DNA from 4 places in the Streptomyces sp. WAC03905 genome. Region 4 is predicted to be linked to each of the others. Evidence: riboswitches for the same ligand, from Rfam matches in the RefSeq annotation. Region 4 holds a riboswitch; each other region holds the start of a gene.
What was found. Region 4 has a riboswitch for cobalamin ahead of AC2RP6_RS07870 (CoA-acylating methylmalonate-semialdehyde dehydrogenase). Riboswitches for the same ligand answer to the same signal wherever they lie in the genome.

Region 1 (7,560 bases), 330 kb from region 4:
CGGCCCGCAGCGGGAGCGTCTCGCGCAGGGCGGGCTCGTCGACCTGGATCACCGGGGTACCGGCGGCCTCCAGGTCGTTCACCTCGTCGCGCAGCGCGAGCGCGACCTGGCGGGCGGTCTCGCCGAGCGGCTGGTCGTCGCGTACGAAGGACCAGGCGAGCATGGTGACCGGACCGGTCAGCATGCCCTTCACCGGCTTCGAGGTCAGGGACCGGGCGTACGAGGTCCAGCGCACGGTCATCGGTTCGGGGCGGGAGATGTCCCCCGCCAGTACCGGCGGGCGGACGTAGCGGGTGCCGTAGGACTGGACCCAGCCGTGCTGTGTGGCGAGGTACCCGGTGAGCTGCTCGGCGAAGTACTGCACCATGTCGTTGCGCTCGGGCTCGCCGTGCACCAGGACGTCGATGCCGGTCTTCTCCTGGAAGGAGATCACCTCTTCGATCTCGTCCTTGATGCGTGCCTCGTAGCCGGCCGTGTCGATGCGGCCGGCGCGCAGGTCGGCGCGGGCCACGCGCAGCTCGTCGGTCTGCGGGAACGATCCGATGGTGGTCGTGGGCAGCAGCGGCAGGCCCAGGTGTGCCCGCTGGGCGGCGGACCGCTCGGGGTAGGGCTGCGAGCGCCGTCCGTCGGCGTCCGTGATGGCCGCGGCGCGGGCCCGGACCGCGGGGTCGTGGGTGAGGGCCGAACTGGCGCGGGAGGCCAGGTCGGCGCGGTTCGCGGCGAGTTCCGCGGCGATGGCGTCCGTGCCCCGGGCCAGACCGCGGGCCAGGGTGGCGATCTCGGCCGTCTTCTGGCGGGCGAAGGCGAGCCAACGCCGGATCTGCGGGTCGATGTCCCGCTCGGCGGCGGCGTCCAGGGGAACGTGCAGCAGGGAGCACGACGCGGCGACGTCCAGCTGGTCGGCGAGACCGAGGAGGGTACCGAGGGTGGTCAGGGACTTCTGGTGGTCGTTGATCCAGATGTTGCGTCCGTTGACCACACCGGCCACCAGGCGCTTGCCGGGGAGCCCGCCGACGGCGGCGAGGTCGTCCAGGTTCGCCGCGCCGGCCTCGGTGAAGTCGAGGGCCAGGCCCTCTACAGGTGAGGCGGCCAGGACCTGGAGGGCCTGGCCGAGGCGGCCGAAGTAGGAGGCGACCAGCAGCTTGGGCCGGTCGGTCAGCGCGCCGAGGTCGCGGTAGGCGCGGGCGGCGGCGTTCAGATCGGCCGGAGTGCGGTCCTGGACCAGGGCGGGCTCGTCCAGCTGCACCCACTCGGCGCCGGCCGCCCGCAGGGCGGCGAGGACCTCGGCGTACACGGGGAGCAGCCGGTCCAGGAGCGTCAGCGGCTCGAAGTCGGCGGCCACGCCAGGAGCGGGCTTGGCCAGCAGCAGGTAGGTGATCGGGCCGACCAGGACCGGTCGTGCGGTGTGCCCGAGGGCGAGGGCTTCACGGAGTTCCGCGACCTGCTTGGCGGGGTCCGCGGTGAAGACGGTGTCGGGTCCGAGCTCGGGGACGAGGTAGTGGTAGTTGGTGTCGAACCACTTGGTCATCTCCAGCGGTGCCACGTCCTGGGTGCCGCGCGCCATGGCGAAGTAGCCGTCGAGTGCGTCGGCCGCGACCGCGGCCCGGTGGCGGGCGGGGACGGCGCCGACCATGACGCTGGCGTCCAGCACGTGGTCGTAGTACGAGAAGTCACCGGTCGGTACGTCGTGGAGGCCGGCGGCGGCGAGCTGCTGCCAGTTGGAACGGCGCAATGCGGCTGCGGTCTCCCGGAGGGCGTCGGCGGTGACGCGGCCCTTCCAGTAGCCCTCGACGGCCTTCTTCAGTTCGCGGTTCTGGCCCTGGCGGGGGTAGCCGTACACGGTGGCTCGTGCTGCCGCGGCTGCGGGCTTCGCTGTCACGGAACTCTCCTTCGCGAGATGTGTCCAGGAACATCCCGGCGACGGGACGCGGACGCGAAGGGAACGACGGAGCGGGCGGACCACGCCGCGGGGACGATGCCGCAGCTGCCGCTCGCTGTGTACGCCGACCCGCCCACGAGGTCACCGGGATGTCCGCACGCGGAATCGTCCGCACGCGGGCAACGGGCAGGTCTTCGGACTCGCGGGCACGCCTGCCGGTCTCCCGGCGGGCACCTACTGGCCGTCGCTTCCCAGGACCGTTGTCCGGTCCCAGTGCGTATGACGGCGGTCGTTCCCGCTCACCGCTGCGGGGCAGTCCCGGATTCCCACCGGGTTCCCTCTTACGACGCATCCCGCCTGGCGGACGGGGCGAACCAGCTGCACCGGCCACCCTAGGCGGATTTTCCGAAGCGCGAGCAGAACCGTCCACATTGCGGACCACATGATGGACAGAGGGACGTGGGCCGGGCAACGAACAGAGCCCTGCCGCTCCGGATTTCGGGGGCGGCAGGGCTCTGCAGGTGGTGCTGTGCGCGGATCAGCCGAGGGCGGGCACCTGCTGCCGGGCCGTCACTTCCGCGTCCTCGGTCCGCGTGGCGAGGAGTTTCTGGGCGAGGGCGCCGAAGACGATGGCGAACACCGTCCACAGGACGAGTTGGACGGCCAGGGAGGCGATCCGGAACTCCCACAGCAGGGCGGCGGGGAAACCGGGCTGGACGGCGTCGCTGTTGTCCGGCAGGAACACGAACGCCAGGGCGGTGGCGACGACGAAGGCGCCGGCCGCGGTGAGTGTCGCGTTCCAGTTGCCCAGGCGGGGTGCCAGTCGTCGCCCGAGGATGATCGCGCCGACGCCGAGCAGCACGCTCAGCAGGATCATCAGGAAGAACAGGGTGGTGCGTTGTCCGATCGTGTCCGGGTTGCCGACCGCCGGCGGGGTGGCCGGGTACTTGAGGAACGGTACGAGGTAGACGAGGGCGAACGCGCCCGCGCCGGTGAGCGCGGCCGTGGCCCGCGGGCTGAACCCGCCGACGCGGCCGAGGGCGAAGGAGAACGCCAGGGAGGCGATGCCGCCCAGCGCGACCCCGTAGACCAGGACGCCGGTGGCCAGGCCGGCCGTCGACTGGACCGGCCGGCTGACGAGTTCTTCCTCCTCCTCGGCGGCCGCGTCCGGCGCGGCCGCGCCGCCGTGACCGGCGTGACCGGCCGCGGGAGCCGCTTCCCCGGCGGCCGCGGCCTCCTCGACGGCGATGGAACCGCGGACCGGGGGCTCACCGACCACATAGGCGACGGCGAAGGCGAAGAGTCCGGCGATCAGGCCCGCGAGCATGCCGCGGACCAGGAGACCTCTGACAGTGGAGGCGTACATGTGCGCGGCCTCTCAGTGGCAGGGGAAGCCGAGCAGGTGGCGGCCGTCGTGCACCCACTCGTGCACGCCCTCGCCGGCGAACACGGCGGTGGCACCCTGCTCGGCACCGACGAAGTACAGGGCCACGAGCATCAGCAGGCCGACGAAGACCGCCCAGGGCAGTACGGCCTTGACGGGCAGCGGAGCCGACGGGGCGAGGGCGGGGGTGGATACGGCAGCGGAAGCGACGGCCTCGGCCATGATGGAACCTCCTCGGGGAACAACGCGTCCCATACGGTGGTGCAGGACGACGGTCCTCGGGTCTGACTCGCCGCGACGCCCCCCGGGAGGAGCCGCCGCAGCACACAGTGGCGCGACCATGCCGGATTCACACCGGACTTCCGTCTCGCCGTCGTCGCTATGTCTTTATGTCGCGTTGACGCTACCGCGTGGCGGGCCCCCGGCCAAGACCGTGAGTCCCTGATCACAGCGGGTGCCAGGGCGCGCAGTTCGGCCGCCGCACACCCACCGAAAACCCGGCGGCCCTCCCCGTGCCCAGTACCCGGTCCGGGGAAGGCTGGATCTGCCGGCCCCGGACGCGGGGGCGGGCTCAGCTGTGGGTGAAGTGCGGCGGGCGCTTGTCCACGAACGCGGACATGCCCTCCTTCTGGTCGGCTGTCGCGAACACCGCGTGGAACAGGCGGCGTTCGAAGCGGACGCCTTCGGCGAGGGTGGTCTCGAAGGCGCGGTTCACGGCGTCCTTGGCCATCATCGCGACCGGCTTGGACATCTCGGCGACGGTCGTGGCCACCGCGAGGGCCTCGGCGAGCAGTTCGCCGGCCGGCACGATACGGGAAACAAGCCCGGCTCGCTCGGCCTCGGCGGCATCCATGGTTCGCCCGGTGAGGCACAGTTCCATGGCTTTGGCCTTGCCGACGGCGCGGGTCAGGCGCTGGGAGCCGCCGATGCCCGGGATGACGCCGAGCTTGATCTCGGGCTGACCGAACTCGGCGGTGTCGGCGGCGAGCAGGATGTCGCAGAGCATCGCCAGCTCGCAGCCGCCGCCGAGGGCGTATCCGCAGACCGCTGCGAGGGTGGGGGTGCGTACCTGGCTCAGGCGGTCCCAGGCGCTGAACCAGTCCGAGAGGTACATGTCCATGTAGCTCTGCGGACGCATCTCCTTGATGTCGGCTCCCGCGGCGAAGGCCTTGGCGGAGCCGGTGAGGACGATGCAGCCGACGTCCGGGTCCCGGTCCAGCTCTTCCGTGGCGGCCACGACCTCGGTCATGACCTGGAGGTTGAGGGCGTTGAGGGCTTCGGGCCGGTTGAGGGTGAGGACGGCGACGCGGCCCTTGCGTTCCAGGAGGATGGTCTCGTAGGCGGTCATGCGGGGTTTCCGTTCTGCGGTCGGAGGGTGCGGACGATCGCCGAGAAGTCGAGCTCCGCGCCCTCGGCGGCGGCGAACGCCACGTACATTTCGGCGGCCTTGAGGCCCAGCGGCGCTTCCACACCGCCGGAGCGCAGTGCGTTCGCGGCGAGGCCGAGGTCCTTGGCCATCAGTGGGGCGGCGAAGCCGGGGCTGTAGTCGCGGTTGGCGGGGCTGGCCGGGACCGGTCCGGGGACCGGGCAGTTGACGGTGAGGGCCCAGCACTGGCCGGAGGCGGTGGAGGCGACGTCGTAGAGGGCCTGGTGGTCGAGACCGAGGCTCTCGGCGAGGACGAACGCCTCGCTGACTCCGATCATCGAGATCGCGAGGATCATGTTGTTGCAGATCTTCGCGGCCTGCCCGGCACCCGCGGCGCCGCAGTGCACCGCCTTTTTGCCCATGGCGTCGAGCAGCGGTTCGGCCGCGGCGAACTCGTCCGCCCCGCCGCCCGCCATGAAGGTGAGCGTGGCCGCCTCGGCACCGACCACCCCGCCGGACACCGGGGCGTCCAGTGCCCGGTGACCGGCCGCGACTACGGCCTCGTGGGCGGCACGGGCATCGGCCACGTCGATCGTGGAGCAGTCGACGAACAGGGTCCCCGGTCGCGCAGCAGCCAGCAGCCCCTGCTCACCGTAGAGGGCCAGAACGTGCCGGCCCGCCGGAAGCATGGTGATCACCACATCGGCTTCCGTCGCGGCTGCGACGGCGGAGGCCGCGGGCTCGACACCGGCAGTGGCCGCCGTGGCCAGCGACTCCGGTACGAGGTCGAAGCCGACGACGCGGTGGCCGGCCTTGACGAGGTTGGCGGCCATCGGCCCGCCCATGTGGCCGAGGCCGATGAATGCGACGGTCCTGCTCACCAGACGACCTCCTGGGACGAAGCGGTCGCGACGAGTCGCAGCTCGTTCGCGTCGAGTGGAGCGAAGAACCGGTCCACGTCCGCTGCTGTGACGTCCTCCAGCGCGGCCGGGGACCAGTGCGGGGCACGGTCCTTGTCGATGACCTGGGCGCGGATGCCCTCGACCAGGTCGGGCGAGGACAGGGCTGCGCAGGAAACGCGGTACTCCTGTTCCAGTACGCGTTCCAGCGGCCCGAGGTGCCGGGCACGGCGCAGCGCGGCGAGGGTGACCTTCACCGCGGTGGGGGACTTGGAGCGCAGGGTGTCGGCCGCGTCCTTCGCGGCGGGTACGCCCGACGCCGACAGCCGCGCGACGATCTCCTCGGCGGTGTCGGCGGCGTAGCAGTGGTCGATCCACTCACGCGCTGAGGCCAGCCCCCCGGCCGGAGGCTCTGCCACATGGCGTTCCAGTACCGCGTGTACGCAGTCCACCGCCAGTTCCCGCACCAGCGCGGGCAGCGCCGCCGCCAGGACGAAGTGGTCGGCGAGGCCGCACAGCAGCGCGTCCGCGGCACCGACGGTAGCTCCGGTCAACGCCAGGTGGGTACCGAGTTCTCCGGGGGCGAGCGCGAGGAGGTAGGTGCCGCCGACGTCGGGGACGAAGCCGATGCCGGTCTCGGGCATGGCCACCTTCGACCGTTCTGTGACGATGCGGACACTGCCGTGGGCCGAGACGCCGACCCCGCCCCCCATGACGATGCCGTCCATCAGGGCGACGTACGGCTTGGGGTAGCGGGCGATCAGTGCGTTGAGCCGGTATTCGTCCCGCCAGAAGTCGGCCGAGGCGGTGCCGCCGGAGCGGGCGTCCTCGTGGATCGCCCGGATGTCCCCGCCCGCGCACAGTCCCCGATCGCCGGCGCCCTCGATGACGACCAGCTCGACCGAGGGGTCCTCGGCCCAGGCGGTGAGGGCCTGCTCGACACGGAGCACCATGGGGTGGCTGAGGGCGTTCAGTGCCTTGGGGCGGTTCAGGGTGACGTACGCGGCGTGGCCCTCGGTGCGCAGGAGGACGTGGTCGTCGCGGACTTCAGGGGCTTCGTTGGTCATCGCAGGGTCTCCGTCAGTCCGCGCGCGACGATGACGCGCATGACCTCGTTGGTGCCTTCCAGGATCTGGTGGACCCGCAGGTCGCGGACGATCTTCTCGATGCCGTACTCGCTGAGGTAGCCGTAGCCGCCGTGCAGCTGAAGGGCGGCGTCGGCGACCGCGTACCCGGTGTCGGTGGCGAAGCGTTTGGCCATGGCGCACAGGCGCGGGGCCAGCGGATCCCCGGTGTCGAGGGCTTCGGCGGCCTGCCGGACCAGGGCGCGGGCGGCTGCCAGCTCGGTGGCCATGTCGGCGAGGCGGAATTGCAGGGCCTGGGCGTCCAGCAGGCGGCTGCCGAAGGCCTCGCGGTCGGCCAGGTGGGACAGCGAGCGGTCCAGGGCGCTCTGGGCGCCGCCGAGGGAGCAGGCGGCGATGCCGAGGCGACCGCCGTTGAGGCCGTTCATGGCGATGCGGAAGCCGCCGCCCTCGGCGCCGAGGCGCCGGTCGGCGGGGACGCGGACGCCGTCGAGGATCACCTGGCGGGTGGGTTGCGCGTTCCAGCCCATCTTGCGCTCGTTGGGCCCGAAGGACACCCCCGGGTCCTGGCGCTCGACGACGAAGGCCGAGATCCCGGCCGGGCCGGCGTCACCCGTCCGCGCCATGACCACATAGACGTCCGACGCGCCGGCTCCGGAGATGAACTGCTTCACCCCCGTCAGCACGTAGTGGTCGCCCTGCCGCTCGGCGCGCGTGCGCAGCGCGGCGGCGTCCGACCCGGCGCCCGGTTCGGTCAGGCAGTAACTGCCCAGGGTCGCGGCGGTACAGAGGCCGGGCAGCCAGCGCTCGCGCTGGGAGCGGTCGCCGTAGCGGTCGACCATCCAGGCGACCATGTTGTGGATGGAGAGGTATCCGGCGATGGACGGGCAGCCGGTGGCGAGGGTCTCGAAGACGAGGACGCCGTCGGCGCGGGACAGGCCCGAACCGCC
Region 2 (7,560 bases), 700 kb from region 4:
TCGGCGAGGTCCTGGTCGAGATCCACGCGGGCACCACCCTGCGCGAAGCCGCCGACGGCACCTCGGCCCGCATCTCCTACTCCGGCGACGCCCTCAACGCGGCGGCCGCCGCGGCCGCCGCCGGGGCCCGTACCGCCCTGCTCGCCGTGGTCGGCGACGACGAACTCAGCGTCCCGCTGCTGCGCCGGGCCGCCGAACTCGGCGTGGACGTCTCCCACGTCCGCCGCGCCCCGCACCCCAACGGCGCCTACCTGCTCTGCGCCGACCCCGACGGCGACCGCGAGTTCGTCTACTGGCGCACCCGCAGCGCCGGCTCCACCCTCTCGCCCGGGCACGTCGCATCGTGGCGCGACCTGCTGACCCGCTGCGGGGCGCTCGTCACCAGTGGCATCACCGGCGCCCTGGCGCCGAGCAGCCGCGCCGCCGTACTGGCCGCCGCGCGCCTCGTCCACGGCGCGGGCGGGCACCTCACGTACGACCCCAACTTCCGCCCCCGCCTCACCGGCCGGGCCGAGGCCCGGGAACTGCTCACCCGGATCGCCCCGCTGACCGGACTGCTCAAGACCTCCTGCCCGGCCGACGCGCAGGCCCTCGTCGGCACGACCGACCCGGTGCGGGCCGCCGCCCGGCTGCGGGCGCTCGGCGCCCGCACGGTCGCCGTCACCGCCGGCGCGGACCGGCTCCTGCTCGACGACGGAGGCGGGGCCGCCTACCACCCGGTGCCCGTGAACCCCGCGCCCGTCGACGCTACGGGCGCGGGCGACTGCTTCACGGGCACCACCACCGCACGGCTCGTCCTCGGCGACCGCCTCACGGACGCCGTGGCCCACGGCATCGCCGCCGCCTCGCTCTCGGTGTCCGGCCGCGGCGGCACCGGCCGGGTCCCGGAGTTCAGTGAGACGGCGGCGCTGGCGGCCGCGCTCCGGGGAAGGACGGCGGGGTGAGCGGTCCGCCCGTGCCCCGGAGCTGCTCCACCGGCGGTTCCGGATCGGCCACCCAGCCCGCGGCGAGGACCAGCCGCGAGACCCGGTGGACGGCCAGGAATCCGAACGGCCGGTCGAAGGCGACCCGGGCCCTCCGGGCGCGGTACCCCGGCTGACGGGCGGCGGCGCCCGGTCTGGCGGCGACGGCGGTGACGGCGGCCGCCTCGAATCCCGCGGCGTGGAACCGGGCCGTCGCCGACTGCCGGGCCGAACTGATCGCCAGCGGTCCGGTGCTGATGCCGGGAAAGTGCCCGCGGCCGCTGTCGGTCGCGGTGCGCAGTCCGAACAGCGCCGCGTCCGCCAGCAGGTCGTGCTCCGCGGCCAGGGAGAAGGCGACCGTGGACACCGACAGCACGGGCCGCGGGCCGAACGCGTCCACCGTCCCGATCGCCAGCCCGGGGCCCGGCGTCCCGTCCGGGAGGGCGTCGCCGCGCACGGACGGGAGGTCGCCGGAGACGGCGGCGATGCCGGTCGCCAGTACCTCGGCGGCAGGCGCCGCCGGATCACCGAGGAGCAGGTGGACGTCCATGTCCATGCCCTCGGCGCCGGTGACGGTCAGGGCCGTGACCCGCCCCGCGGGGCCCCGGGTGACCCGCACCGGGTCCAGTGAGGACGTGGTGCGCACCAGCTGCCGTACACCGCGTCCCGCCCAGGGCCCCTCGGACGGGCGGCCGGGGAACTCCCGGAACGGCTCGGCCCACTTCAGCGTCAGCGCGAGCGCGGACGCGAGGACGAGACGGGTGTCGTGCCGGAGGGACACCGGCATGCGCTCGATCAGGCCGCCCGTCCGCTCCGCCGCCCACCCGTCCAGGACCCTCGTGTCCGCCTCCGGCACGCCGGTCAGGGTGCCCCGGGTGCCGGGCGGCAGCTTCGCCGACCAGCCGTCCTCCAGCGGCAGGTCGGCCGCGACCCACAGGCCGGTCGCGGTACTGAGCCCCCGTACGCCGTCCAGCGCACCGAGCAGCTCCCGCGCGGCGCCCGCCGCGTCCCCGGCGGGCGTACCCAGGGCCTGCGCCAGTTCGGTGCGGGCCGGACCGGCGGAGCCGTCCGCGAGGAGCGCGAGCAGCGGCCAGACCCCGGCCGCGGTGAAGACCGTGCCCCCGCCGGTGGCGGCCCGCGCGGCCCAACGTGCGGTGAGGTGGTTGACCGCCCGTACCGTCGAAGGCGTCTGCGTCTGCGTCATGCGGGGAGGGTACGTGGAGGGGCGCCGCCGGGCCGGACGGACGTCCACGGCCCGGCGGCGCCGGTCAGCGGCCGCGCAGGCCCCGGTCGACGGCCGTCATCAGCTCGCCGTCGGCGGTGTCCGCGTCCAGCGACCAGAACATCGCGCCGCCCAGGCCGTGTTCCCGGATGTAGCCGGTCTTGGCGCGCAGCACCTGGGGGTCGTCGTAGGTCCAGAGGGTGGAGCCGTCGAAGAGCCAGGCGTGTCCGTTGCGCCGGTCGCGGTGGACCTGGTACGCGCCGGAGTCCGCCAGCTTCTTCAGCGCCCTGTAGTCCTCGTACCCGGCGGCCCAGGTGGCGGGGGCCGGCCCGGTGGCGGGCTGGCCCATGCCGTCGCCGCCGCCGCTGACGCCGGTCCAGCCCTGCCCGTAGAACGGCATGCCCATCACGAGTTTGTGCGCGGGCGCCCCGCGTCGCTGCCAGGCCTCCACGGTGCCCTGGACGCTGAAGTCGCCCCGGGCGTACAGCGCGGACTGCTGCGCGGTCCTCGGCTCGCCCGAGACGTGGAAGTCGTAGCCCTGGAGGTTGACGAAGTCCAGGTCGCGCATGATGCGGCGGACGTCGAAGCCCGCGTCGATCTTGGCGGGGGCGGTCGGGACGAAGGCCGTCAGCTCGTACTTCGTGCCCCGCTTCTGGCTGCGCGCGTACGCGTCGAGCTGGCTGCGGAACTCCTTGACCAGTTCGGTGAAGTTGCGCTTGTCCTCGGGGCGGTAGGTGGTGTCGGTGTCGCCCGCGGAACCGGGCCACTCCCAGTCGAGGTCGATCCCGTCGAAGACGCCGGCGGCGGCTCCGGCCCCGCCCCGGGTCCCGTCCTGGGGGAGGTTGCCCTTGATGTACAGGTCGATGCAGGACGCGACGAATGCCTTGCGGGAGGCAGGGGTGAGCGCGGCGTCGGAGAAGTGCGTGGACCAGCTCCAGCCGCCCAGCGAGATCAGCACCTTGAGGCCGGGGTGCTTCGCCTTGAGCTCGCGCAGCTGGTTGAAGTTGCCGGCGAGGGGCTGGTCCCAGGTGTCGGCGACCCCGTCGACGGAGTTCGCGGCGTCGAGCGGACGGGCGTAGTCGGCCCAGGCGTCGGCCTCGCCGGGCACGTTCCCGGTGAAGCACTTGCCGTCCGCGCTGACGTTGCCGAAGGCGTAGTTGATGTGGGTGAGTCTGCCGGCGGAGCCGTTCGCGTCGAGGTCCTGGACCTGGAAGTCCCTTCCGTAGACGCCCCATTGGGTGAAGTAGCCGACCTTCTTGTACGAGCGGCCGGCTCCTCCGTGGGCGGACGCGTCCCCGTCGGCGGGGGCGAAAGCGGTCAGGAGGGAGAGGGAACAGGCGGCTACGGCCAGTCTGCCGAGCATGCTGCGGCGCATGGGCTTCCTTTGCGGATGCGAGGAGTGGGCGTGAGCGCGTGCGGCGGTGCATGCCGGAAACTATTGGTCTGGACCAGAGCGGTCAAGGGGGTGGCCGAAACCGGTCGCTCCCGAGCGGCGAGGGGGCCCGATGCCCTCGGGGACCGCCCGCGGCGGCTTCCTCCCGACCCCCTTGATCGAACTGCGGCCGCAGCGCCTCGGTAGTGTGTGCGAGTGACGCTCACCGACGACCGACAGTTCCCCGCCGCGCTCGCGGCCGCCATGGCGGCGCCTTTCGACTACGCGGAGGGCGACGGCGTCGACTTCGAGCCCTTCGAGGCCTTCCTGTCCGCCGAGGACACCACGGACTGGTTCCGGGCCTGGACCGGCAACAACGAGCTGGACGGCGGCGTCTTCCGCGTCTTCGGCCAGGACGGCACGGGCGGGTACGCGGCGTTCTGGCTCGTCCGGCCGGGGCTGGCGGTGGCGGACCAGCCGGTGGTGTTCCTCGGGTCCGAGGGGGAGACGGCCGTCGTGTCCCGCGATCTGGGCGACTTCCTGTGGCTGCTGGCCGACGGCTGCGGACCGTACGAGGCGGCCGCGCCGTACGGCGCCGCCTGGACCTCGCGCCCGGACGAGGCGCTGACGGCCGTGGCCGAGCGGTTCGCTCCCGACGCGCGCCGCACGGCGGGCGCCGTGATCGAGCTGGCGGCCGAGGAGTTCCCCGATTTCGACGACACCATCCTGGAGCTCTGCCGCTGACGCCGCGGGGCGGCCAATTCGCTGGAACCCCGGCGCGCTTGCGCACCTGGACCGAGTGAGGCCCGGTCCTGCCGTCCGACCGGGAAGCCCCGCACGCCGGCCGGCCGGCGTGCGTGCCTAAAGTTCGTGCTGTATGCAGCCAGTTGGGGAGCCCCAGGAGGACACCGACCATGCAGCCCCGTACGGCGACCGCCGCCGACATACCCGAACTGATCCGGCTCAGGGCCGCCGCGCTCGACGCCCTCGGCGTCGACCCCGGACCGGCCGACGCGCCGTGGCGGGCCATCGCCCGCGGCTGGTTCGCCGAACGGGTCGCGGGGGACCGGTCCGACTGCACCTGTCTGGTCGTCGGCGGCGGGCCCGGTGAGCCGCTGCTGGCCGCGGGCATGGCCTGGGTGACGTACCACCTGCCCGGGCCGCGGTGGCCGGACGGGCGGCGCGGCTACATCGACGGCATGGTCACGGAGGCGGCGGCCCGCGGGCAGGGCCATGCGGGACGGATCGTCGCCGGGCTGGTCGAGTGGCTGAACGGACTCGGCGTCCACTACGTCCAACTGCACGCCAGCTCCGCGGGCGAGCCCGTGTACCGTGCCGCGGGCTTCGTCCCCGCCCGGTACCCCGGGATGGACCTGATCACGACGTAGGTCGTGCCCGCCGGCCGCGCGGCCCGTCGGGCATCACCGGCGTCCCGGGCCGGTCGTTCCGGCGGTGGGCCGAGGAGGACGCGCACCTGGTCCGCTGAAGCCACGGGGACCCCCGCCGAATCCGGCCCCCACCCCACCCCACGTGGGCGTTCTGGCAGACTGGGCGCGTAACCAGGCGGTGCAGGACAGGAAACCGGTGCGATTCCGGTGCGGTCCCGCCACTGTGACCGGTCTCCCCACGCGGGAGACCGGGAGTCAGACACTGACGCACCGCCCCTGCTCCTTCACGTCGACCAGGGGACGCGGATCCCCCGGAGAGGCCCCGCCATGTCGCGTTCCCGCGCCGCCCTGCGCGCGTTCACCCCCCTCGCGCTCCTCATATCCCTGACCGGCTGCGCCGGTTCACCCGGGGCCGGCCCGGACAGTGCCACCGGCGACCCCGCCGCCGCGCCCGGTTTCCCGTACACCGTCACCAACTGCGGTGTGAGCAGCACCTACCAGGCTCCGCCGCGGCGCGCCGTCACCATGAACCAGCACTCCACCGAACTGCTGCTCGCCCTCGGCCTGGGGGACCGCATCACCGGCACCGCCTACCTCGACGACGCCGTACTGCCCGCCTACCGGCCCGCCTACGACAAGATCAAGGTGCTGGCCGAGGAATACCCCTCCAAGGAGGTCCTCCTCGGAGCCGACCCCGACTTCGTCTACGGCGGCTACGCCAGCGCCTTCGACAAGGCACAGGGCCGCGACCGCGAGGGACTCGCCCGCACCGGCATCAACTCCCGCCTCAACGTGGAGTACTGCACCGAAGGGGCCGTCGGCCTCGACCAGCTCCGGACCGAGATCACCGAGGTCGCCCGGACCTTCGGCGTGCCCGACCGCGGAACGGAGCTCATCGCGGACGAGCAGCGCCGCATCGACGCCGTGACCGCACGGGTCAAGGACCGCCCCCGGCCGACCGTCTTCGCCTACGACTCCGGCGAGGCATCCGCCTCCACCTCCGGCGGCAACGGCATAGGCAACGAGATCATCTCCCTGTCCGGCGGCACGAACGTCTTCGCCGACCTCAAAGACACCTTCGGCGACGTCGCCTGGGAGAAGGTCATCGAGCGCAAGCCCGAGGTCGTCCTCATCTACGACTACGGCGGCACCACCGTCGAGGCCAAGAAGCAGCGACTCCTGAACGACCCGGCCCTCGCCGAGGTGCCCGCCGTCAAGAACCGGCGGTTCGTCGTGCTGCCGCTCTCCTCCGTCGTCCTCGGCGTCCGGGTGGCGGACGCCGTGGAGGCGCTGGGCGGCCAGCTCCACCCGAACGCCGCGTGAGGCAGCGCACCGGGGCGGTCCTCGCGGTACTCACCGCCGCGCTCGCCGCGTCGGCCCTCGCCGGCCTGGCGCTGGGCCCCGTACGGATCGCCCCCGACCGGGTGCTCGACATCGTCCTCGGCGGTCTCGCCGGGGACCGGCCCACCGGAGCCTTCGCCTCCATCGTGTGGGACGTGCGCATGCCGCGGATCCTGCTCGGCGCCGTCGTAGGAGCGGGGCTCGCCGTGGCGGGCACCGTGCTCCAGGCCCTCGTACGCAACCAGCTCGCGGACCCCTTCCTGCTCGGGGCCTCCTCCGGCGCCTCCGCCGGAGCCGTCCTCGTGATCGTCTTCGGCTCGGCCGCCGCCGGATTCGGCATGGGCGTACCGCTGGCCGCGTTCGCCGGCTCCATGGCAGCGCTCGTCGCCGTCTACGCCATGGCACGGCGCGGCGGCACCATGACCACCGGCCGGCTGATCCTGGCCGGCGTGGCCGTCCAGTACATCCTGTCCGCCCTCACCAGCCTCGTCCTCGTCCTCGCCGCGCACCCCGACCAGATCCGCTCCGTGCTCTTCTGGACCCTCGGCGGACTCGGCGGGGCGCGCTGGGAGGAACTGGCCCTGCCCGCCGCAGCGCTGATCGTCGGAGGGGCACTGCTCCTCACCCTCGCCCGGCCGCTCGACCTGCTCCTCGCCGGGGAGGAGGGCGCGCACACCCTGGGCCTGGACACCGGACGCTTCCGCGCCGCGGTGTTCGTCCTGACCTCACTGGTCATCGGCGTGCTCGTCGCCTGCAGCGGGGCGATCGGCTTCGTCGGGCTGATGGTCCCGCACGCCGCCAGGATGGCCGTGGGCGCCGGCCACCGGGCACTGCTGCCGGTCGCCGCGCTCGGCGGTGCGGTGTTCCTGGTCCTGGCCGACCTGGTCGCCCGTACCGCCGCCGCCCCCGAGGAGATACCGGTGGGCGTGGTCACCGCCCTCGTCGGCGGGCCCTGCTTCCTCTGGATGCTGCGCCGCTCCACCCGCACCGAAGGAGTGACCGGATGACCGCGACGACCGAACCGTCCGGGTCGACCGGGCCGATCGCGCCGCCCGCGACGGCCGGCGCCTCCCGGCCGGTGGGACTCGCCGTCGAAGGCCTGAGCCACGAGACCGACGGACACACCCTCCTCCACGGGATCGACCTCACCGCCCGGCCCGGCGAGACGGTGGGGGTGGTCGGCCCCAACGGCAGCGGCAAGACCACCCTGCTGCGCTGCGTCTACGGCACCCTGCGGGCGACCGCCGGCCGGGTGCTGCTGGACGGCGCGGACGC
Region 3 (7,560 bases), 1.8 Mb from region 4:
GCATCATCGAGCCCGGCCTCTTCTTCGCGGTCAACTCCCCGCCGGGGGTCATCGGTACCACGGTCGAGTCCGCCTCCCAGGCCGTGTCGAACTTCGGCTTCGCCATCTCCCCCGAGGCGCTCACCCAGGCCGCCAAGGACGTCGAGGAAGCCAGCCTGCTGTCCCGCACCGGCGGCGCCCCGACCTTCGCACTCGGAATGTCGGAGATCTTCTCCGCCGTCCTGGGCGGAGCCGGGATGAAGGCCTTCTGGTACCACTTCGCGATCATGTTCGAGGCGCTCTTCATCCTGACCACGCTCGACGCGGGCACCCGCGTGGGCCGGTTCATGCTGCAGGACACCCTCGGAAACGTCCACAAGTCCTTCAAGGACGTCAGCTGGAAGCCCGGCGTGTGGTTCGCGAGCGCGATCGTCGTCGGCGCGTGGGGCTACTTCCTGTGGGTCGGCATCAAGGACCCGCTGGGCGGCATCAACCAGCTCTTCCCGCTCTTCGGCATCGCCAACCAGCTGCTCGCCGCGGTCGCCCTGGCCGTCTGCACCACGCTGCTGGTGAAGTCCGGCCGGCTCAAGTGGGCGTGGGTGACGGGCGTGCCGCTGGTCTGGGACGCCACCGTGACCCTCACCGCGAGCTACCAGAAGGTCTTCTCCGACGACGTGAAGGTCGGCTTCTTCGCCCAGCGCGACAAGTACCAGGCCGGCATCGACGCCGACAAGGTCCTCGCCCCGGCCAAGAACATGGACGACATGCACACCGTCGTCACCAACGCCACGGTCGACGGCGTCCTGTGCGCCCTCTTCGCGGTCCTGATCATCGTGGTCCTCGCCGACGCGCTGCGGACCTGCCTCAAGGCCGTCCGCGACCCCGGTTCGGCGACGCTGTCCGAGGTCCCGTGGACCGAGTCGAAGATCGTGGCCCCGGCCGGTCTGATCGCCACCCCCGAGGAGCGGGCGGAGCTCGCCGCCGCCGCGGCGGCGGATCGCGACCCGGGCGGCGGGCAGGTCAAGGAGCCGGTGGGGTGAGCGGCGTACGCGCCGCCCTGGCCCGGGCGAGGTACTACGTACGGGAGTTCTCGGGGGAGGCCGCCTACGACCGCTACGTGGCCCACGCCCGCTCCCACGACCCGGACGCGGAGGTCCTCACCCGCCGCGCCTTCGAGCGCGCCCGCACCGACGCCCGCGAGGCGGACCCCCGCGAGGGCTTCCGCTGCTGCTGAGCCCCACCGACCGACAGGCCCCGCCGCACCCCGCGGCGGGGCCTGCGCGCGTCCCCCGCCGGGGACGTCCTGCACACTCGACCGCATGGACATGGTGATCAGAACGGCGGTGCCCGCCGACTACGAGACGCTGGGCGGGATCACGGCGCAGGCCTACCTCGCCGACGGGCACCTGGACTTCAACGAGGACGACGCCTATCTGCACGTGCTGCGCGACGTGGCCGGCCGTGCCGCACGGGCCGAGGTGCTCGTCGCCGAGCGCGACGGGCGGGTCCTGGGCGGGGTGACCTTCGCCGCACCCGGCAGCCCGCTCGCCGACATCGCCGGTCCGGACGAGGCGGAGTTCCGGATGCTGGCGGTCGCCCACGCGGCCCGGGGCCAGGGCGCCGGCGAGGCCCTGGTGCGGGCCTGCATCGAGCGGGCGCGGGCGATCGAGGGCGTCACGGGCGTCGTCCTGTCCACCCAGCGCAGCATGGCCGGGGCCCACCGGATCTACGTGCGGCTGGGCTTCGAGCGCACGCCGGAGCGGGACTGGGCGCCCATCGAGGGCCTGAAACTCCTGACGTACCGACTCAAGCTGTAGCCACGCCGACACTACATGTTGGGGGTGCCGCACAAGGGCGCCCCCACATGTATGCTCATGCCTGCTGTCGCCGCAGGGGAATCCGGTGGGAATCCGGAACTGTCCCGCAACGGTATGAAGTGTCCGACAACCGGACACCAAGTCCGATGACCTGCCGTCAGCGCGCCCGGATCGACCGAACCGGGTGCCGACACGTCCGGGCCTCGCGGTTGGGCCGGTGGACGCCGTGCGGTGTGCCCGTTCTGCCACGCCCGCATGCGCCCGCGCCCGCCCGCCGTTGCCCGGGCCGAGCGAGGGAGAGCTTCCGCCGTGACCATCGCGCCTTCCGCACCGCGCGCCGAGTCCGTTTCTGGCGACAACACCGAGGGCCCGGGGGCCACGCTGCTGCGTACCCTCACCGAACTGACGGCGGACCTCCCCGACACCGACCCCGGCCGCGTCGCCGCCGCCGCGCTCCGCGGCCGCAGTTCCGCCGCCGACGAGGCCGAACTGCGGGGGCTGGCCACCGAGTCCGCCGCCGGGCTGATCTCCGAGGACCCCGCGTACTCGAAGCTCGCCGCCCGCCTGCTGACGCTGGCCGTGCGCGACGAGGCCGCGAGCCAGGGCTCCACCTCCTTCTCCGCCTCCGTCGAGGTCGGCCACCGCGAGGGCCTGATCGCCGACCGCACCGCCGCGTTCGTACGCGCGCACGCGAGCCGCCTGGACGCGCTGGTCGAGCACACCCTCGCCGAGGGCGCCGACGACCGCTTCGGCTTCTTCGGCCTGCGCACCCTGCACAGCCGCTACCTGCTGCGCCACCCCATCACCCGTCAGGTCATCGAGACCCCGCAGTTCTTCATGCTGCGCGTGGCCTGCGGTCTCGCCGCGGACGAGAGCGTCCAGGCCGTCGAGGAAGTCGCCTCGCTCTACCGGCTGATGAGCCGCCTCGACTACCTGCCCTCCTCCCCGACGCTCTTCAACTCCGGCACCCGGCACCCGCAGATGTCCTCCTGCTACCTGCTGGACTCCCCGCTGGACGAGCTGGACTCGATCTACGACCGCTACCACCAGGTCGCGCGCCTGTCCAAGCACGCGGGCGGCATCGGCCTGTCGTACTCCCGCATCCGCGCCCGCGGTTCCCTGATCCGCGGCACCAACGGCCACTCCAACGGCATCGTGCCGTTCCTGAAGACCCTCGACGCCTCCGTCGCCGCGGTCAACCAGGGCGGCCGCCGCAAGGGCGCCGCCGCGGTGTACCTGGAGACCTGGCACGCGGACATCGAGGAGTTCCTGGAGCTCCGCGACAACACCGGTGAGGACCAGCGCCGCACCCACAACCTCAACCTCGCCCACTGGGTCCCCGACGAGTTCATGCGCCGCGTGAACGCCGACGCCGAGTGGTCGCTGTTCTCCCCGGCCGACGTGCCCGAGCTGGTCGACCTGTGGGGCGACGCGTTCGACGCCGCCTACCGCAAGGCCGAGGCGGACGGCCTGGCCCGCAAGACCATGCCCGCCCGCGACCTGTACGGCCGGATGATGCGCACCCTCGCGCAGACCGGCCAGGGCTGGATGACCTTCAAGGACGCCTCCAACCGGACGGCGAACCAGACCGCCGAGCCGGGCACCGTCGTCCACTCCTCGAACCTGTGCACCGAGATCATCGAGGTCACCGACGACGGCGAGACGGCCGTCTGCAACCTCGGCTCGGTCAACCTGGGCGCCTTCGTGCTCACGGACACGGGCGAGATCGACTGGGAGCGCCTCGACGAGACCGTCCGCACGGCCGTCACCTTCCTCGACCGCGTGGTGGACATCAACTTCTACCCGACCGAGCAGGCCGGCCGCTCCAACGCCCGCTGGCGTCCGGTGGGCCTGGGCGCGATGGGCCTCCAGGACGTCTTCTTCAAGCTCAAGCTGCCCTTCGACTCCCCCGAGGCGAAGGCGCTGTCCACCAAGCTCTCCGAGCGCATCATGCTGGCCGCGTACGAGGCCTCCTGCGACCTCGCCGAGCGCAGCGGCCCGCTGCCCGCCTGGGAGCAGACCCGCACCGCGCGCGGTGTCCTGCACCCGGACCACTACGGCGTCGAGCTGAACTGGCCGGAGCGCTGGGACGCGCTGCGCGCCCGCGTCGCCGAGACCGGCATGCGCAACTCCCTGCTGCTGGCGATCGCCCCGACGGCCACGATCGCCTCGATCGCCGGCGTCTACGAGTGCATCGAGCCGCAGGTCTCCAACCTCTTCAAGCGCGAGACCCTCTCGGGCGAGTTCCTCCAGGTGAACGGCTACCTGGTGGAGGAGCTGAAGGCGCTCGGCGTGTGGGACGCCCAGACCCGTGAGGCGCTGCGCGACTCCTCGGGCTCGGTGCAGGGCTTCGGCTGGATCCCGGCCGAGGTGCGCGAGCTGTACCGCACGGCGTGGGAGATCCCGCAGCGCGGCCTGATCGACATGGCGGCGGCCCGTACGCCGTTCCTCGACCAGTCGCAGTCGCTGAACCTGTTCCTGGAGACGCCCACCATCGGCAAGCTCAGCTCGATGTACGCGTACGCCTGGAAGCAGGGCCTGAAGACCACGTACTACCTGCGCTCGCGCCCCGCGACGAAGATCGCCCGCGCCGCGCAGGCCGCCACCGCCGCTCCGGTGGCCCTCCCGCAGGCCGTCGACGCCGAGGCGCTGGCCTGCTCCCTTGAGAACCCCGAGTCCTGCGAGGCGTGCCAGTAATGAGCTCCACCGACAAGAAGAACCTCCTGGACCCGGGCTTCGAGCTGACGCTCCGTCCGATGCGCTACCCGGACTTCTACGAGCGCTACCGGGACGCGATCAAGAACACCTGGACCGTCGAGGAGGTCGACCTCCACTCGGACGTCGCGGACCTCGCGAAGCTGACGCCCGCCGAGCAGCACATGATCGGCCGTCTGGTCGCGTTCTTCGCGACGGGCGACTCGATCGTCTCGAACAACCTGGTGCTGACCCTCTACAAGCACATCAACTCCCCGGAGGCGCGCCTGTACCTGTCGCGCCAGCTGTTCGAGGAGGCCGTGCACGTCCAGTTCTACCTGACGCTGCTCGACACCTACCTGCCCGACCCGGACGACCGTGCGGCCGCCTTCGACGCGGTCGAGGAGATCCCGTCGATCCGCGAGAAGGCGCAGTTCTGCTTCAAGTGGATGGACTCGGTCGAGAAGATCGAGCGGCTGGAGACGCAGGCCGACCGCCGCCGCTTCCTGCTGAACCTGATCTGCTTCGCGGCGTGCATCGAGGGCCTGTTCTTCTACGGCGCCTTCGCGTACGTGTACTGGTTCCGCTCGCGCGGTCTGCTGCACGGCCTGGCCACCGGCACCAACTGGGTGTTCCGTGACGAGACCATGCACATGAACTTCGCCTTCGAGGTCGTGGACACGGTCCGCAAGGAGGAGCCCGAGCTCTTCGACGACGCGCTCCAGCAGCAGGTCACCGACATGCTGAAGGAGGCCGTGGAGGCGGAGCTGCAGTTCGGCCGCGACCTGTGCGGCGACGGCCTGCCGGGCATGAACACCGAGTCGATGCGCGAGTACCTGGAGTGCGTCGCGGACCAGCGCCTGGTCCGGCTCGGCTTCCCGCCGGTGTACGGCTCGCAGAACCCGTTCTCGTTCATGGAGCTGCAGGGCGTCCAGGAGCTGACGAACTTCTTCGAGCGCCGCCCGTCGGCCTACCAGGTCGCGGTCGAGGGCACGGTCGACCTGGACGAGGACTTCTAGGGGCACCGGGGCACCGAGAGCCGGGACGCGAGGTGATCGCGTCCCGGCTCTTCGCGTTCCGGGGCGGGGAGGAGGCCGGTGCCGGTCAGTGGGCGAGGCGTCCGCGGCGCCGGCCTGGCCGCGGGCCGTACCGGTGGCGCGGGGTGGGCGGCATGCCGCCCGCCTTCTGCCGCGGCAGCCACACGAGCCGGGTCTCGACGGCCCGCAGCTGCCGGTCGGTCCGACGCTCGCGCAGGACCCCGTAGAGGCTGGGGGCCAGCAGGAGGGTGGCGACGGCCAGGACGGCGAGGAAGCTCAGGAACGTGTTCATGTATCCACTGTCACTCCGTTCACGGAACCCGGCCAGTGGCAGTACTGTCATGGAAGAGTGAATTACTGCCACACTGGATCCATGCTGACCAATGTGGCGGTGGCCCTCCTCGACGACGTGGCCCCCTTCGAGTTCGGGATCTTCTGCGAGGTCTTCGGGACCGACCGCAGTGACCACGGGCTCCCTGCGTACGACTACGCCGTCTGCGCGGCGGAGGACGGCCCGCTGACCATGTCCGGGACCGGTTTCGCGTTCGCCCCCGCCCACGGTCCGGAGCGACTGGAGAGCGCCGACCTGATCTGCGTGCCCGCCTTCCGGGGCGCCTCCGAACGGACCTTCCCCGAACCGCTGCTGGCGGCGCTGCGCCGCGGCGTGGAGCGCGGCGCCCGGGTCCTCAGCGTGTGCAGCGGGGCGTTCGTGCTCGGCGCGGCGGGACTGCTGGACGGCCGGCGCTGCACCACGCACTGGATGCACGCCCGGGCCCTGGCGCGCCGCTTCCCGGGGGCGCTGGTCGACCCGGACGTGCTGTACGTCGACGAGGGCCCGGTGATCACCTCGGCCGGCACCGCCTCGGGCATCGACGCCTGCCTGCACGTGCTCCGCCAGGAGCACGGCGCGGAGGTGGCCAACGCCGTCGCCCGGCGCATGGTCGTACCGCCCCACCGGGACGGCGGTCAGGCGCAGTACATCCGGCGGCCGCTGCCGCGCACGTCCTGCGACACGGTGGGCGAGGTGCTCGCATGGATGGCCCGCCACCTGGACGAGGAGATCACCGTCGAGCAGCTCGCGGAGCGCGCGCACATGTCACCGCGGACCTTCGCCCGCCGCTTCCTCCAGGAGACCGGCACCACCCCGTACCAGTGGGTGCTGCGCCAGCGGGTCCTGCTGGCCCAGGAGTTCCTGGAGTCCACCGACGACACGGTCGACGTGATCGCCGGCCGCTCCGGCTTCGGCAACGCGGCCGCGCTGCGCCACCACTTCCTGCGGACCCTGGGCACCACGCCGAACGCGTTCAGGCGTGCCTTCCGGGGCCCGCAGGCCTCCTGGGGTCCTGCCGGTCAGTCGTTGGGGACGGTCTCGTAGCGCGGGGTGCCCTCCGCCATCTGGCGCAGGGCGTCCTTGCGGTCCCGCTTGGAGAGCCGGTCGATGTACAGGTAGCCGTACAGGTGGTCGGTCTCGTGCTGCAGGCAGCGGGCGAAGTAGCCGGTGCCACGGACCTTGATCGGGTTGCCCTGGGCGTCCTGGCCCTCGACCTCGGCGTAGTCCGGGCGGGCCAGCGAGGCGTAGGCGGTCGGGACGGACAGGCAGCCCTCGTTGGAGTCGTCCAGCACCCGCGAGGCGGCCGGGAGCTCGACGAGCCTGGGATTGACCACGACACCGGTGTGGCGCACGCCGTCGTCGTCCGGGCAGTCGTAGACGAAGACCTTGGCGTCCACTCCGATCTGGTTCGCGGCCAGGCCCACGCCCTCGGCGGCCTTCTGGCTGGCGAACATGTCGTCGATCAGCTGGGCCAGCTCGTCGCCGAACTCGGTGACGTCCTTGCACTCGCTGTGCAGGACGGGGTTGCCGACGACCGTGATCGGGCGTGCGGTGCCGCGCTCCCGGTGGGCCAGCTCGCGCGCCCCACAGTCCTCGGTGTCCACGACGTACCCGTCGTTCACGACCTCGCCACCGTCGACAACCTGGTTCTCCTGCTGCGCCATGTCCGCCGTACGCCTTCCGTAAGTCCCGGTCACCGATG
Region 4 (7,560 bases):
CAGGACGCGTTCCAGCGGTCCGAGTCGGCGGGCCCGGCGCAGCGCGGCCAGGCTGACCTTGACCGCCGTGGGGGACTTGGACAGGAGGGTGTCCGCCGCGGCCTTGGCGGCGGGTTCCCCCGAGGCCAGCAGCCGGGCGACGATCTCCTCGGCGGTGTCGGCGGAATAGCAATGGTCGATCCACTCGCGCGCCGGGGCGAGGGCGCCGGGTTGCGGCTGCCGTACGTACCGCTCCAGTACGGCGTGTACGGGTTCCGCGGCCAGCTCTCGGGCCAGGGCGGGCAGGTCGGCCGAGGGGACGAAGTGGTCGGCGAGCCCGCACAGGAGTGCGTCGGCGGCGCCGACGGGTGCGCCGGTGAGGGCCAGGTGGGTGCCGAGTTCCCCGGGCGCGAGGGCCAGCAGGTACGTGCCGCCGACGTCCGGGACGAAGCCGATGCCGGTCTCGGGCATGGCCACGCGGGAGCGTTCGGTGACGATGCGGACGCTGCCGTGGGCCGAGATCCCGACGCCGCCGCCCATGACGATGCCGTCCATGAGGGCGACGTACGGCTTGGGGTAGCGGGCGATCAGGGCGTTGAGCCGGTACTCGTCGCGCCAGAAGGCCGCCGAGGCGGTGCCGCCGGTGCGGGCGTCCTCGTGGATCGCACGGATGTCCCCGCCGGCGCACAGGCCCCTGTCACCGGAGCCGTCGATGACGACCAGCTCGATCGCAGGGTCGTCGGCCCAGGCCGTGAGTGCCTCCTCGATGCGGAGCACCATGGGGTGGCTGAGGGCGTTGAGTGCCTTGGGGCGGTTGAGGGTGATGTAGGCGGCGTGGTCCTCGGTGCGGGTGAGGACGTGGTCGTGATCGGTCGGTGTGTGGTTGGTCATCGCAGGGTCTCCGTGAGTCCGCGCGCGACGATGACGCGCATGACCTCGTTGGTGCCTTCCAGGATCTGGTGGACGCGCAGGTCGCGGACGATCTTCTCGATGCCGTACTCGCTGAGGTAGCCGTAGCCGCCGTGCAGCTGGAGGGCCGCGTCGGCGACCGTGTACCCGGTGTCGGTGGCGAACCGCTTGGCCATCGCGCACAGTCGCGGGGCCAGCGCATCGCCCGTGTCGAGGGCCTCGGCGGCCTGCCGGACCAGGGCGCGGGCGGCGGCCAGCTCGGTGGCCATGTCGGCCAGCCGGAACTGGAGCGCCTGGCGGTCCAGGAGCCGACTGCCGAAGGCCTCGCGGTCCGCCAGGTAGGACAGCGACCGGTCCAGGGCGCTCTGGCCGCCGCCGAGCGAGCAGGCGGCGATGCCGAGTCGGCCGCCGTTGAGGCCGCTCATGGCGATGCGGAAGCCGTCGCCCTCCGAGCCCAGCCGCCGGTCGGCGGGGAGGCGGACGCCGTCGAGGACGACCTGGCGGGTCGGCTGGGCGTTCCAGCCCATCTTCCGTTCGTTCGGCCCGAACGAGACCCCCGGGTCCTCGCGTTCGACGACGAACGCGGAGATCCCGCCCGGGCCCGACTCGCCGGTCCTCGCCATGACCACGTACACGCCGGCCGATCCGGCACCGGAGATGAACTGCTTGACGCCGGTCAGGACGTAGTGGTCACCCTGCCGCTCCGCGCGGGTGCGCAGCGCGGCGGCGTCCGATCCCGCGCCCGGTTCGGTCAGGCAGTAGCTGCCCAGGGTCGCCGCGGAGCACAGGCCGGGCAGCCAGCGGGCGCGCTGGGCGTCGTCGCCGTAGCGGTCGATCATCCAGGCGACCATGTTGTGGATGGACAGGTAGCCGGCGATGGACGGGCAGCCGGTGGCGAGGGTTTCGAAGACGAGGACGCCGTCGCTGCGTGACAGGCCCGAGCCGCCGTGTTCCTCGCGGACGTACACACCGGCGAGACCGAGGGCGGCGGCCTGTCGGATGACGTCGACGGGGAAGTGCTTGTCCTGGTCCCATGCCAGGGCATGGGGGGCCAGTTGCTCCTGGGCGAAGTCGAGGGTGACCTCGGCCAGGGCGAGCTGGTCCTCGGTGAGGGCGGTGGTCACGGCGCTCACCCCATCGTCGGGATGGTGAAGCTCGCGCCTTCCTTGACCCCGGAGGGCCAGCGCGAGGTGACGGTCTTGGTGCGGGTGTAGAAGCGGATCGAGTCCGGGCCGTGCTGGTTCAGGTCGCCGAATCCGGAGCGCTTCCAGCCGCCGAAGGTGTGGTAGGCGACCGGTACCGGGATGGGGACGTTGACGCCGACCATGCCGGTGTTGACGCGGCGTGTGAACTCGCGGGCGGTGTCCCCGTCGCGGGTGAAGATCGCCACTCCGTTGCCGTACGGGTGCTCGCTCGGCAGGCGCAGGGCCTCCTCGAAGTCGGCGGCTCGGACGACCGACAGGACGGGGCCGAAGATCTCCTCGCGGTAGACGCGCATCTGCGGGGTGACCCGGTCGAAGAGGGAGGCGCCGGCGAAGTAGCCGTTCTCGTGGCCTTCCAGAGTGAACCCGCGGCCGTCGACGACGAGTTCGGCTCCCTCGTTGACGCCGATGTCGACGTAGCGGCGGACCCGGTCGAGGGCGTCCCGGCTGACCAGCGGCCCGAAGTCGGCCTCCGGGTCGTCGGACCGGCCGATCTTCAGGGTGGCGATGCGGTCCTTGAGGGCGGCGACCAGCCGGTCGGCCGTCTCCTCGCCGACGGGTACGGCGACGGAGATGGCCATGCAGCGCTCGCCCGCCGAGCCGTAGCCGGCGCCGATGAGGGCGTCGACGGCCTGGTCGAGGTCCGCGTCCGGCATCACGATCATGTGGTTCTTGGCGCCGCCGAAGCACTGGGCGCGCTTGCCGTGGGACGCGGCGGTGGCGTAGATGTGCGCGGCGATCGGGGTCGAGCCGACGAAGCCGAGGGCCTGGACGCGCGGGTCTTCGAGGAGGGTGTCGACGGACTCCTTGCCGCCGTTGACCACGTTGAGCACGCCCGGCGGCAGTCCCGCCTCCAGGAACAGCTCCGCGAGCCGCAGCGGTACCGACGGATCGCGCTCGGACGGCTTGAGGATGAACGCGTTCCCGCAGGCCAGCGCGGGCGCGGCCTGCCACAGCGGGATCATCGCGGGGAAGTTGAACGGCGTGATGCCGGCGACCACGCCGAGCGGGCTGCGCAGGGAGTGCACGTCGATGCCGGTTCCGGCGTTGTCGGTGAACTCCCCCTTGAGGAGGTGCGGGATCCCGGCGGCGAACTCGACCACCTCCAGGCCGCGTTGCAGGTCGCCGTGGGCGTCGGCCACGGTCTTGCCGTGCTCGGAAGACAGAAGCCTGGCCAGGCTCTCGCGTTCGCCTTCGACGAGCTGGAGGAAGCGCAGCAGCACGCGGGCGCGTCGCTGAGGGTTCCACTGCCCCCAATCGACCTGCGCCTCCTCGGCGTTGGCGATGGCGGCCTCGGTGTCGGCGCGCCCGGCCAGGGGCACGCGCGCCTGGACGGCGCCGGTGTTGGGGTCGTACACGTCGGCGAAGAGTCCGGAGGTGCCGGTGGTGTGCTTTCCGCCGATGAAATGGGTGAGTTCACGGACCATGGGTGCCTGCTCTCGTCAGGTTGGATCCGGGGATGGCACGGCAGACCGGCGGACGACACCCTGATGGGGGTGTGCCGCTGCGGAAAGCCGTGGGAACTACGAGCGCACGGAAGTGGTGTGCGTGCGCTCCGCCGGATCACCAGGGTCGTGGGTACAAACCGGTGCCATGCGTGTCTGCTCCATCCTCGTGGACAAACGCGGGAACAATCCGCGGCCGGTATCCTGACTCCCGGATCCCCGCGCGCCGCCCGCCTTCCCGACAGACTTCGTCAGTGGCGTGTGGATGGCAGCACACTCCCCGGTCACAGTGGCGGGACCGTGCCGGATTCACACCGGCTTCCCTGCACCGCGGACCTTGTGCCAGGAACATATAGTTGGACGTCCTAGTAAGTCCAGACTCACCGCTCGGGCGGGCCTAGAGTCGCCGTATGCGCATCGTCTCCCTGCTCCCGGCGGCCACCGACATCGTGGCGGACCTCGGACTCGTCTCCGACCTGGTCGGACGCACCCACGAATGCGACTGGCCGCCCGCAGCGGTCGCCTCCGTACCCGTCGTGACCCGGGCCGAATTCGACGCGGACGTGCTCACCAGCCGGGAGATCTCCACCGCGGTGGGCGGCGCGGCACACAGTGGATCCTCGCTCTACACCCTGGACACGGAGGCGCTCGCCGCCCTCGCACCGGACGTCCTGCTCACCCAGGACCTCTGCCAGGTCTGCGCGGTGTCCTACGAGGCGGTCTCCCACGCGGTGCGCGTCATGGACGCCGGCCCCCGGGTGCTGAGCCTGGAGCCGCGGACGTTGGACGACGTACTGGACTGCCTGGTCACGGTGGGCGAGCTGCTGGGGGTGGGGGAGGCTGCCGAGCGGCGACGCACGGAGTTGCGTGGCCGCCTGGCCGAGGTCCGGCGCCGCACGGCGGGGCGAGCGCGGCCCCGGGTCGTCGCCATCGAGTGGCTCGACCCGCTCTGGCCCGCCGGCCACTGGGTACCGGAGCAGATCGCCGCGGCCGGCGGCGAAGCGCTCCTGGCCGAGCCCGGTGAGCACACCAAGCCGATGACGTGGGAGGCGGTACGCGAGGCCCGCCCGGACGTGATCCTCGTGCTCCCGTGCGGTTTCCCGCCCGAGCGGACCATGACGGAGCTCGACCTGCTCACCGCCCAGCCGGGCTGGCACGAACTGCCCGCCGTGGCGGCCGGCGAGGTGTGGGTCCTGGACGGACCTGCGTACTTCAACCGGCCGGGCCCCCGCGTGGTCCGCGGCGCCGAGGTGCTCGCCCACGTGCTCCACGGCGTACGGGCGGGGGACCCGGTGACCGAGGCGGAGGCTCGGCGGCTGCGGTGAGCCGGATCCTCAGCCCCGGTCCCGGGCGACGGGGTAGGGGATGAACGTGCTGCTGTTCTCGTCAACGGTGAGTGTCCGGCCGAGGGGCGGGACGGCGCGCTGGGGGCAGTCGAGGCGTTCGCAGAGCCGGCATCCCATGCCGATGGGGGTGGCGGCGGAGGCGTTGTCCAGGTCGAGGCCGTCGGAGTAGACGAGCCGGGACGCATGCCGGATCTCGCAGCCAAGCCCGATGGCGAAGGTCTTGCCGGGCTCGCCCCAGCCGCCGCGGTGCCGGGTGACGGCCCGGGCGGTCCACAGGTAACGCTGGCCGTCGGGCATGGCGGCGACCTGGACGTGGATCCGGCTGGGCGCGGCGAAGGCCTCGTACACGTTCCACAGCGGACAGGTGCCGCCCGCGCGGGAGAAGTGGAACCCGGTCGCCGACTGCCTCTTGGACATGTTCCCGGCCCGGTCGACCCGCACGAAGGAGAACGGCACCCCGCGCAGCCTGGGACGTTGCAGGGTGCTCAGGCGGTGGCAGACGGTCTCGTAGCCGAGGCCGAAGTGGTCGGTGAGGCGTTCGATGTCGTAGCGGAACTCTTCGGCGGCCGTGTGGAAGGCGCGGTACGGGAGGATCAGTGCGGCGGCGAAGTAGTTGGCGATGCCGATGCGGGCCAGGCTGTGGGCGGGGGAGCCCGGATCGAAGTCCTCGGCGGCCAGCCGGTCCAGCTCGTCCCCGTGTTCCAGGAGCGCCAGCTGGGTGGCTATGCGGAACGCCTGCTGGCCGGGGCGGAGCCGACCGGACAGGTGCAGGACCCGCGTTCCGGCATCGAAGTGGTGCAGGCGGTCGGAGTCCGAGGTGAGCCGGATCCCGTGGTGGTCGGCCAGGCGCTTCGACAGCAGCCGGACGACCTCTCCCGGGCGGATGCCCATCTCCCGGGCGAGGCCCTCGGCGGCGACGTCGGTGTCGTGGAGGTAGTTCTGGCGGCGGTAGAAGAACTCGCGGATCTCCTCGTGCGGTGAACGCGGCGCGGCCGGTCCACCGTCCCGGCCGTCGGCGGTGTCGGCCAGCCGCTCGGCCAGGAGTTGGCTGCGCCGACCGAGGTCCAGCAGGACGGAGGCCACCGCCGGCATCCGGGTCGCGAGCTCGGCGAGGTCCGAAGAAGAGACGCGGGCCCCGGCGATCTCGCCCGCCAGTGCCTCGCGCAGATCGGCCACCAGCCGGCTGGTGTCGCGTTCGGAGAAGAAGCCGGGGTCCACGCCGAACGCCTCGGTCAGCCGCAGCAGGACAGGCACGGTCAATGGCCGGGAGTCGTGCTCCATCTGGTTCAGGTAGCTGGGGGAGATGGCCAGGACCCGGGCCAGCTCGGCCTGGCTCATCCGGCGCTCCTCGCGCAGCCGCCGCAGCCGCGCTCCCGCGTACGTCTTGCTCACCTGGGCTCCTTCAGCCGCTCCCGCCAGGGCTTCAGCGTACGCACGATCCTGCCCACGCCAACCTTTGCAAGCTTGGCAATTCGGCCGCAGAAGATTCGCAGAAGTTGGCAGATGTGCGGCATTGATGGCACTGCGTGCCGCTGTCAGAGTCTGTCGTGCGGCCCGCCGGACCCCCGGCGGCCGGGCCGACTGGACGGAGCCCGACTCGCGCCCTGACGTCGGAGATTCCGGCCGTCCGCCCCGGCTGACCTGCAGCATTGCCCAGCTCCTCCCCAGGTGGGGGCCGGCGGCCGCAAACCCAAGAACACGGCACACAGTGCCAATCTCTCGTCGCGACGGACGCGGCATTGGCAGACCAAGCGATTCATGGAGACGGTGACGGTCATGGCAGACACGAACACGACGGCGGCGGCCGAGCAGCTGAAGCAGCGGTGGGCGACGGACCCGCGCTGGGCGGGCATCGAGCGGACCTACACCGCCGAGGACGTCGTCAGGCTCTCCGGCAGCGTCCGCGAGGAGCACACCCTCGCCCGCCGAGGCGCCGAACGGCTGTGGCGGCAGCTCCACGACCTCGACTACGTCCACGCCCTGGGCGCGCTCACCGGCGGACAGGCCGTCCAGCAGGTCCGCGCCGGCCTTCAGGCGATCTACCTCTCCGGCTGGCAGGTCGCCGCCGACGCCAACCAGGCTGGACACACCTACCCCGACCAGTCCCTCTACCCGGTCAACTCAGTCCCCCAGGTGGTCCGTCGGATCAACAACGCGCTGCTCCGGGCGGATCAGATCGCCACCGCCGAAGGCGGCTCGGACACGACGGACTGGCTGGCGCCGATCGTCGCCGACGCGGAGGCCGGCTTCGGCGGCCCGCTGAACGCCTTCGAGCTCACCAAGGCGATGATCGCGGCCGGTGCAGCGGGCATCCACTACGAGGACCAGTTGGCCTCGGAGAAGAAGTGCGGCCACCTCGGCGGCAAGGTCCTCGTCCCCACGTCCCAGCACATCCGCACCCTCAACGCCGCACGTCTGGCCGCTGACATCGCGGACACCCCGACCCTGATCATCGCCCGCACCGACGCCCTCGCCGCGAACCTGCTGACCAGCGACGTCGACGACCGCGACGCGCAGTTCTGCACCGGCGAGCGCACCGCGGAGGGCTTCTACCGGGTGCAGAACGGTATGGCCCCCGTCATCGCACGCGGCCTCGCCTACGCCCCGTACGCCGACCTCATCTGGGTCGAGACCGGCACCCCGGACCTCGCCCAGGCCCGCGAGTTCGCCGAGGCGATC

Region 1: it holds a riboswitch for cobalamin, as region 4 does, so the genes downstream of both, metE (5-methyltetrahydropteroyltriglutamate--homocysteine S-methyltransferase) here and AC2RP6_RS07870 (CoA-acylating methylmalonate-semialdehyde dehydrogenase) in region 4, are expected to answer to the same signal.
Region 2: it holds a riboswitch for cobalamin, as region 4 does, so the genes downstream of both, AC2RP6_RS04625 (ABC transporter substrate-binding protein) here and AC2RP6_RS07870 (CoA-acylating methylmalonate-semialdehyde dehydrogenase) in region 4, are expected to answer to the same signal.
Region 3: it holds a riboswitch for cobalamin, as region 4 does, so the genes downstream of both, AC2RP6_RS15110 (ribonucleoside-diphosphate reductase subunit alpha) here and AC2RP6_RS07870 (CoA-acylating methylmalonate-semialdehyde dehydrogenase) in region 4, are expected to answer to the same signal.

What each region holds. Positions count from the first base shown of each region.
Region 1 is NZ_JBXYDZ010000003.1:750,562-758,121, forward strand. Features, by position in the region: gene metE (5-methyltetrahydropteroyltriglutamate--homocysteine S-methyltransferase) at 1-1,879, opposite strand, end outside; cobalamin riboswitch at 2,060-2,260, opposite strand; gene AC2RP6_RS06370 (CbtA family protein) at 2,418-3,245, opposite strand; gene AC2RP6_RS06375 (CbtB domain-containing protein) at 3,258-3,485, opposite strand; gene AC2RP6_RS06380 (enoyl-CoA hydratase) at 3,835-4,611, opposite strand; gene mmsB (3-hydroxyisobutyrate dehydrogenase) at 4,608-5,510, opposite strand; gene AC2RP6_RS06390 (enoyl-CoA hydratase/isomerase family protein) at 5,507-6,595, opposite strand; gene AC2RP6_RS06395 (acyl-CoA dehydrogenase family protein) at 6,592-7,560, opposite strand, start outside.
Region 2 is NZ_JBXYDZ010000003.1:377,906-385,465, reverse strand. Features, by position in the region: gene AC2RP6_RS04650 (PfkB family carbohydrate kinase) at 1-944, shown strand, start outside; gene AC2RP6_RS04645 (serpin family protein) at 892-2,166, opposite strand; gene AC2RP6_RS04640 (glycoside hydrolase family 18 protein) at 2,231-3,559, opposite strand; gene AC2RP6_RS04635 (SMI1/KNR4 family protein) at 3,773-4,300, shown strand; gene AC2RP6_RS04630 (GNAT family N-acetyltransferase) at 4,471-4,944, shown strand; cobalamin riboswitch at 5,093-5,229, shown strand; gene AC2RP6_RS04625 (ABC transporter substrate-binding protein) at 5,272-6,267, shown strand; gene AC2RP6_RS04620 (FecCD family ABC transporter permease) at 6,264-7,292, shown strand; gene AC2RP6_RS04615 (ABC transporter ATP-binding protein) at 7,289-7,560, shown strand, end outside.
Region 3 is NZ_JBXYDZ010000003.1:2,849,641-2,857,200, forward strand. Features, by position in the region: gene AC2RP6_RS15095 (carbon starvation CstA family protein) at 1-1,019, shown strand, start outside; gene AC2RP6_RS15100 (CstA-like transporter-associated (seleno)protein) at 1,016-1,213, shown strand; gene AC2RP6_RS15105 (GNAT family N-acetyltransferase) at 1,299-1,796, shown strand; cobalamin riboswitch at 1,848-1,969, shown strand; gene AC2RP6_RS15110 (ribonucleoside-diphosphate reductase subunit alpha) at 2,106-4,493, shown strand; gene AC2RP6_RS15115 (ribonucleotide-diphosphate reductase subunit beta) at 4,493-5,509, shown strand; gene AC2RP6_RS15120 (hypothetical protein) at 5,595-5,819, opposite strand; gene AC2RP6_RS15125 (helix-turn-helix domain-containing protein) at 5,901-6,902, shown strand; gene def (peptide deformylase) at 6,878-7,522, opposite strand.
Region 4 is NZ_JBXYDZ010000003.1:1,081,544-1,089,103, reverse strand. Features, by position in the region: gene AC2RP6_RS07880 (enoyl-CoA hydratase/isomerase family protein) at 1-870, opposite strand, end outside; gene AC2RP6_RS07875 (acyl-CoA dehydrogenase family protein) at 867-2,021, opposite strand; gene AC2RP6_RS07870 (CoA-acylating methylmalonate-semialdehyde dehydrogenase) at 2,018-3,517, opposite strand; cobalamin riboswitch at 3,713-3,883, opposite strand; gene AC2RP6_RS07865 (cobalamin-binding protein) at 3,946-4,860, shown strand; gene AC2RP6_RS07860 (short-chain fatty acyl-CoA regulator family protein) at 4,870-6,273, opposite strand; gene aceA (isocitrate lyase) at 6,658-7,560, shown strand, end outside.